DNA from 3 places in the Hymenobacter coalescens genome. Region 3 is predicted to be linked to each of the others. Evidence: riboswitches for the same ligand, from Rfam matches in the RefSeq annotation. Region 3 holds a riboswitch; each other region holds the start of a gene.
What was found. Region 3 has a riboswitch for S-adenosylmethionine ahead of metH (methionine synthase). Riboswitches for the same ligand answer to the same signal wherever they lie in the genome.

Region 1: linked by a shared signal. The riboswitch ahead of ACYVKQ_RS18755 (O-acetylhomoserine aminocarboxypropyltransferase/cysteine synthase family protein) and the one ahead of metH (methionine synthase) in region 3 are both predicted to bind S-adenosylmethionine.
Region 2: linked by a shared signal. The riboswitch ahead of ACYVKQ_RS08575 (amino acid permease) and the one ahead of metH (methionine synthase) in region 3 are both predicted to bind S-adenosylmethionine.

Annotation. Positions count from the first base shown of each region.
Region 1 covers NZ_BAAGRA010000019.1:567,370-569,617, forward strand. The annotation lists gene ACYVKQ_RS18755 (O-acetylhomoserine aminocarboxypropyltransferase/cysteine synthase family protein) at 1-948, opposite strand, end outside; SAM riboswitch class I at 1,321-1,440, opposite strand; gene ACYVKQ_RS18760 (LysM peptidoglycan-binding domain-containing protein) at 1,723-2,025, opposite strand; gene ACYVKQ_RS18765 (lipocalin family protein) at 2,227-2,248, shown strand, end outside.
Region 2 covers NZ_BAAGRA010000011.1:185,441-187,688, reverse strand. The annotation lists gene ACYVKQ_RS08575 (amino acid permease) at 1-1,377, opposite strand, end outside; SAM riboswitch class I at 1,701-1,793, opposite strand; gene ACYVKQ_RS08570 (hypothetical protein) at 1,956-2,135, shown strand.
Region 3 covers NZ_BAAGRA010000019.1:25,907-28,154, reverse strand. The annotation lists gene ACYVKQ_RS16585 (hypothetical protein) at 273-395, shown strand; SAM riboswitch class I at 588-704, shown strand; gene metH (methionine synthase) at 775-2,248, shown strand, end outside.

The DNA.
Region 1 (2,248 bases), 540 kb from region 3:
CTCCAGCCATTCGGCCAGCTTCTGGGCGTTTTCCACGGTGCGGTCCACGCGCAGGCTCAGCGTTTCGAGGCCAATGAGCAGCTGCCAGGAGTTGAACGGGCTGATGGAGGGGCCGAAGTCGCGCAGGCCTTCCACCCGGGCCCGGATGATGAAGGCGATGTTGCCGAATGGGCCGTTCTTGCCGAATACGTCGTTGAACACCAGCCCGTGGTAGCCCTCCGAGGGCTCCGTAAACTGCGGAAACTTGCCGTTGCCGAAGTCGTAGGTGCCGCCGTCCACAATCACGCCGCCGATGCTGGTGCCGTGCCCGCCGATCCACTTCGTGGCCGACTGCACCACGATGTGCGCGCCGTGCTCCAGCGGCCGGAACAGGTAACCGCCCGCCCCGAAGGTGTTGTCGACGATCAGCGGAATGTCATACTTGCGGGCCAGGTCCGCAATGGCCTCGAAATCCGGAATGTTGAAGCCCGGGTTGCCGATGGTTTCCAGGTACAGCGCCTTGGTGTTCTCGTCGATCAGGCTTTCGAAGCTCGCGGGGTTGTCGCCGTCGGCAAAGCGCACTTCGATGCCGAGGCGCTTAAACGCTACCTTGAACTGGTTGTAGGTGCCCCCGTAGAGGAAGGAGGTCGAAACGAAGTTGTCGCCGGCCTGCAGGATGTTGTTCAGCGCCAGAAACTGGGCCGCCTGCCCCGAACCCGTGGCCAGGGCGGCCACGCCGCCTTCGAGTGCCGCCACGCGCTGCTCGAATACGTCGGTGGTGGGGTTCATCAGGCGGGTGTAGATGTTGCCGAACTCCTTCAGGGCAAAGAGGTTGGCGCCATGTTCCGCGTTCTTGAATACGTAGGAAGTCGTCTGGTACAGCGGCACGGCGCGGGCCCCGGTGGTGGGGTCGGGCTGCTGGCCGGCGTGCAGTTGCAGGGTCTCGAAGTGCAGGTTTTGAGCGGACATACGTAGGCTGAAAAGAGGGTTGTGGATGACAGAATCGATGCGGGAAGGCAGCTACGCGCTGCCCAAAGCAGCGGCGTATGCCAGCGTGCGGCTCAGCGCCCGGAGTAGCTCAACGGGTGCGGCTAAGCCACGTGCCGCCCGGAAGCCCGGCGGCCAATAAAAAACGAGGAAGGGTAGGAGCGGGCATCAGCGGCCCGCACGTGACACTACCAACAACAGCAACAACACAGGTCAGCAGCGCGCATCGGGTGCGGCTGCGTGCGGGCACCGGCGGGGGCGCCAAGCATTACGGGCAAAGCCGTAACGGGCGCCGCGGCGGTGCGCGGAGACGGGAAGTTGTCGGGTGTAGGGAGGTAAGTGTTCATAGCACGCGGTTTATTTGCCCCCGGTCTGATAGTCAGCGGGGCAGGATTTGGCACCTGCCAGCTTGTGCATTGCTGGTGGTTGCCAGAGGGTCGTGGAGCCTGTTCTCTCGCCTCTTCGGAATAAATGCGTCAAAAAAAGCCTGCGCCGGAAGCACGGGTGGCACAAAGGTAGTACCGGATGCATAAAACGCAAATCCGGCAAAAAGTTTTCCGCCACTTGCAGAAAATGCTTTTCAGGACCGAATAAGGTGCATTAGGCCTCTGAAACAGGCTGCTACGGCGAGTATAATGTGCGGTTGGCGTCCGGCAAAAAGGCTGGTCTTCCCCGCACAACCTAGCTCCCGGCAAACAAAAAGCCGCCCCGGGGTCGGACCGGGGCGGCTCAATAATCAGAGGCGATGGAAGCGTCTTACAGCTTCGGCAGCTTCAGTACCTGGCCCACTTCGATGTGGTCGGGGTTGGAGCCGATGGTGGACTTATTGGCGTCGTAGATCTGGTGCCATTTGGAGGCGTCGCCGTAGTGGTTCTTGGCGATTTTCGACAGCGAGTCGCCGCTTACCACGGTGTAGCTCTCGCCCTGCGCCGCGGCCGGCTGTGCGGCCGCCGGCTGCGCCTTGTTGCCGAAGAAATCGGTAGCGCTGCCGGTTTGGGGCTGGGTAGGTTGTACGGGCTTCTTCTCGCCCTTATCGCTCAGGAAATCAAAGAGTCCCATAGTGTGGTCTTGGTTGAGGTGTGGGGAACGAAGGCCGCCATACCGGGTACAGCGGATTCGAGGTGCTTTACGCGGCCGCTTGGGAATAGGTTCGGCTTAACCCTTTGGCCGACTGCCCGTAAGAAACGCCCAACGGCAACCAACCCGACGGTAGCCGCGAAGCGCACCCCCTACATCCATTCTCCATTCCAGACACTCCCCATGAAACGACCATTCAACACCC
Region 2 (2,248 bases), on a different contig from region 3:
CAGCCACACGAACAGGCGGAGCCAGGTGTCGCCGGGCAGGCTGAGCATCATCACCAGGCAGGTGACCACGCCCAGGATGGGCACCAGCGGCACCCACGGCGTGCGGAAGGCGCGCGGCGCATTTGGCTCCCGCTTGCGCATGATCAACACCCCGATGCACACCATCACGAAGGCCAGCAGCGTGCCGATGCTGCACATCTCGCCCACCACCTTGATGGGCACCAGCCCGGCAAACAAGCTGATGAACACGCCCAGCAGCAGGTTGGACTTGTGCGGCGTCTGGAAGCGCGGGTGAATCTGCGAGAACACCCGCGGCAGCAGCCCGTCGCGCGACATGGAGAAGAACACGCGGCTCTGGCCCAGCAAATCCACCAGAATAACGGAGGTGTAGCCGATTAGGATGGCCCCGATGATGGCCGTCAGCAGCCAGCCCTTGTAAGGCGTGTGCTCGATGGCCACGGCCACCGGCGCGGCGCTGTTCTTGAACTCGGAGTAGTGCGCCAGGCCCGTCATCACGTAGCCGAACACCACGAACAGCACCGTGCACACCAGCAGCGAGCCGATGATGCCGATGGGCATGTTGCGCTGCGGGTTCTTGGCTTCCTGGGCCATGGTGGCCACGATATCGAAGCCGATGAAGACGAAGAACACCACGCCCGCCCCGCGCAAGATGCCGCTCCAGCCGTACTCGCCGAAGGTGCCCGTGTTGGCCGGGATGTACGGCTGGTAGTTGGCCGGGTTGATGTACTGCCAGCCCAGGGCGATGAACACCAGCACCACCGATACTTTCAGGGCCACCACCACGGCGTTGAACCAGGCCGAGCCCTGCGTGCCGCGGATGATGATGGACGTAATGGCCAGCACCACGATGATGGCCGGCAGGTTCAGCCAGCCGCCCACCACGCTGCCGTCGGCCAGCGTGGCCGTTTCCCAGGGCGACATGACCAACTGGGGCGGCAGGTGCAGCCCGAAGATGCCGAGGAACTTCACCAGGTACTGCGACCAGCTGATGGCCACGGTGGCGGCGCCCACCGAGTATTCGAGCACCAGGTCCCAGCCGATAATCCAAGCAAACAGCTCGCCCATGGTGGCGTAGGAGTACGTGTAGGCCGAGCCGGCCACCGGCACCATGGACGCAAACTCGGCGTAGCACAAGGCCGAAAACGCGCAGCCGATGGCCGCCACGATAAACGAGAGCGTCACGGCCGGGCCGGTGTGTTCGGCGGCGGCGATGCCGGTGAGCGAGAACAGCCCCGCCCCGATGATAACCCCGACGCCGATGGCAATCAGGTTGAGCGGCCCCAGGCTACGCTTGAGCGTGTGCGAGCCGGTCTCCGCGGCTTCGAGCCGCAGCAGTTCCAATGATTTTTTGAGCATAAAGCGGAAATAGCCCGGGCCACGGCCCGCGCAACGGTGGCGCCCTGCCCCACCGTGACGCCGCCGCACACGGCGGGCGCCACCGGACCGGCCGGCAGGGCAAAAAGGTAAACGGGGGGAGGATGAGGGCCGCCTAAGTAGCGGCCGGCCACCGCAGGGGTGGCGAGGAAAGCCGTGGTAGTTCAGCAGCGCGAACCCACGGCCTCAGGGATGCTTCAACAGCAACAACACCCGGGCAGCTCCGCCGCGGCAACGGCGCAGGGCTGCGCCGTGCGGCGCGTGTACAAAGCGGTAAAGTAGTCGGGGAAGCCCACAGCAACTTGTTTTTATATGGTCAGGAATTGGCACCGTTCAGGACTTTCCCGATGGTTGCCGGCGCTTCGCAGAGCCTGTCTCTCCGCGCCTCTCTATAAAAACAATCCTTCAGGAGTAAAGAATTGATGCCGCAAAGGTAGGGCCGGGCAGCCGGAACTTGCAAACTCCGCAATACCGGGTAGCGTTTGGGCGGGCGCTGCCACCAGCTTGCCGGCATGCCAAAACTGTATTTCTCCTGACTCTGCCTGCTAGCCCTGCATGGCGTGTCCGTCGTTCCGAGCCACACCGCCGGGCCGAACGTGGTTGTGATGCGGGTGCTGGAACTGCCGGGCAAAGGCACGCTGATCGTTTCCCGCAGCAGCGGGCATTTCAGCACCGGCTCTTCCGGCAAAGGCCTCAGGGCGTCCGGGGCAGGCCGCCAGGCAGCCCTTCGGCAGCCGTAACGGGAAGGCTACCGGCCCTAAAGAACCTTTTCTGGGTCCGGCAACCCGGTTACGCTGGTGTTTGTCGAAGGCACGTGATGCCCGCCGTTTCGGGCCGGCCAGGCGGCCGCGCC
Region 3 (2,248 bases):
GATCGGTTCGTGTTCGGTACCCAACGGGCCGCGGGCGGTGGTCTGCTGCGGCCGCAAAGTAGCCCCAGTCAAATGTCGGGCGGATGCGGCTGGCGGCGCGTCGTACTGCTCATTGGCGGCGAAGCGCCCTACACGGTTGAACGACAAAAAATGAGTTTGCGTCTGCTGCCAGGGCCTGCTGATCGAACAAGCTGCGTGGAGTCCAACAAGAACGGGGGAATGCCGTACTTCCTGGGGTAAGTGTGATTCACCCAGCCACTTACTCCATTCCCATGCCGACTAAGAAAGCCACCGCTTCCCATAAAAAAGACGATCCGTGCTGGAAAGGCTACGAGCAGCAAGGCACCAAGAAGAAGGAAGGCAAGACCGTCCCGAACTGCGTCAAAAAAGACTAATTCGGCTTCCGCAGCCAGCTAACCGCCCCGGCCCGCTACGGTGCCGGGGCTTTTTTTGCGCCGCTCATAGCCGGTGGCGCATTGCCGCTGCCGTTTGGCCCGGATGCTCCGCAGGTTTATTTTCCATATGATTTTAACAATATTATATTTACTTGATTTGCTAATTACTGGAGCGTCGTTTATCTTCGCTACAGCTTATCCAGAAAGACTGAGGGACTGGGCCCTGTGACGTCTTAGCAACCAGCCGCTGCGGCAGAGGTGCTAACTCCCATCCGAGGCGGCGCAAGCCGCGTTCGGAAAAGATGAGCGGAACCGGCACCTTCTCGGGTTGCCGGGGCTTTCTGGATAGCGCTTTGCGCACCTCAATTCCGAAAGCCACATGCCGACTCTGCCCGCCTCCCCCCTCGCCGATCTGCTCCGCCAGCGCGTGCTCGTGCTCGACGGCGCCATGGGCACCATGATTCAGCGCCACCAGCTCACCGAGGAAGACTTCCGCGGGACGCGGTTTCAGGATCATCCCAAGCCCCTGCGCGGCAACAACGACCTGCTCTGTCTGACGCGCCCCGACGTGGTGCGCGGCATTCACGCCGAGTACTTCGCCGCGGGCGCCGACATCGTCGAAACTAACACCTTCTCGGGCACCACCGTGGCCCAGGCCGATTACGCCCTGGAGCACATCGTGTACGAGCTGAACTACGAGGCCGCCCGGCTGGCCCGCTCCGCCGCCGATGAGTACAGCACGCCCGAGCGCCCGCGCTTCGTGGCCGGGGCCATCGGACCCACCAACCGCACGGCCTCGCTCTCGCCCGACGTGAACCGCCCGGGCTTCCGCGCTGTCAGCTTCGACGAGCTGGCCACGGCCTACCACGAGCAGGTGCGCGGCCTCATTGACGGCGGCTGCGACGCGCTGCTGATCGAAACCATCTTCGACACCCTGAACGCCAAAGCGGCTTTGTTTGCCGCCCAGCGCTTCTTCGACGAGGGCGGGCGCGTGGTGCCCATCATGATATCGGGCACCATCACCGACGCCTCGGGCCGCACCCTGTCGGGCCAAACGGTGGAGGCGTTCTGGAACTCCATGCGCCACCTGCCCATCCTGAGCATCGGCCTGAACTGCGCCCTTGGGGCCAAGCAGCTCAAGGTGTACCTGCAGGAGCTGAGCCGCCTGGCCGACTGCTACGTATCGGCCTACCCCAACGCGGGGCTGCCCAACGCCTTCGGCGGCTACGACGAATCGGCCCAGGAATTTGCGGCCGTGCTGGAGGAGTACCTCCAGGAAGGCCTGGTGAACATCGTGGGCGGCTGCTGCGGCACCACCCCGCTGCACATTGCCGAGGCCTCGAAGCTCACCGACCGCTACGCCCCGCGCCCGCTGCCAGTGCGGCCCCGGGCCACGCGCCTGAGCGGGCTGGAACCGCTGAATATCTACCCCGAAAGCCTATTCGTGAACGTGGGCGAGCGGTGCAACGTGACCGGCTCCCGGGCCTTTGCCCGCCTGATCCGGGCCGGCCAGTACGAAGAAGCCCTGGCCGTGGCCCGCGCCCAGGTGGAAGGCGGCGCCCAGGTGCTCGACGTGAACATGGACGAGGCCCTGCTCGATTCCGTGGAGGCCATGACCACCTTCCTGAACCTGATTGCCTCCGAGCCCGACGTGGCCCGCCTGCCCCTGATGATCGACTCCTCGAAGTGGGAGGTCATCGAAGCCGGCCTGAAGTGCACCCAGGGCAAGAGCATCGTCAACTCCATTTCGCTGAAGGAAGGCGAGGAAGTGTTTAAGCACCACGCCCGGCTGGTGCGCGCCTACGGGGCCGCCGTCATCGTCATGGCCTTCGACGAGCAGGGCCAGGCCGACT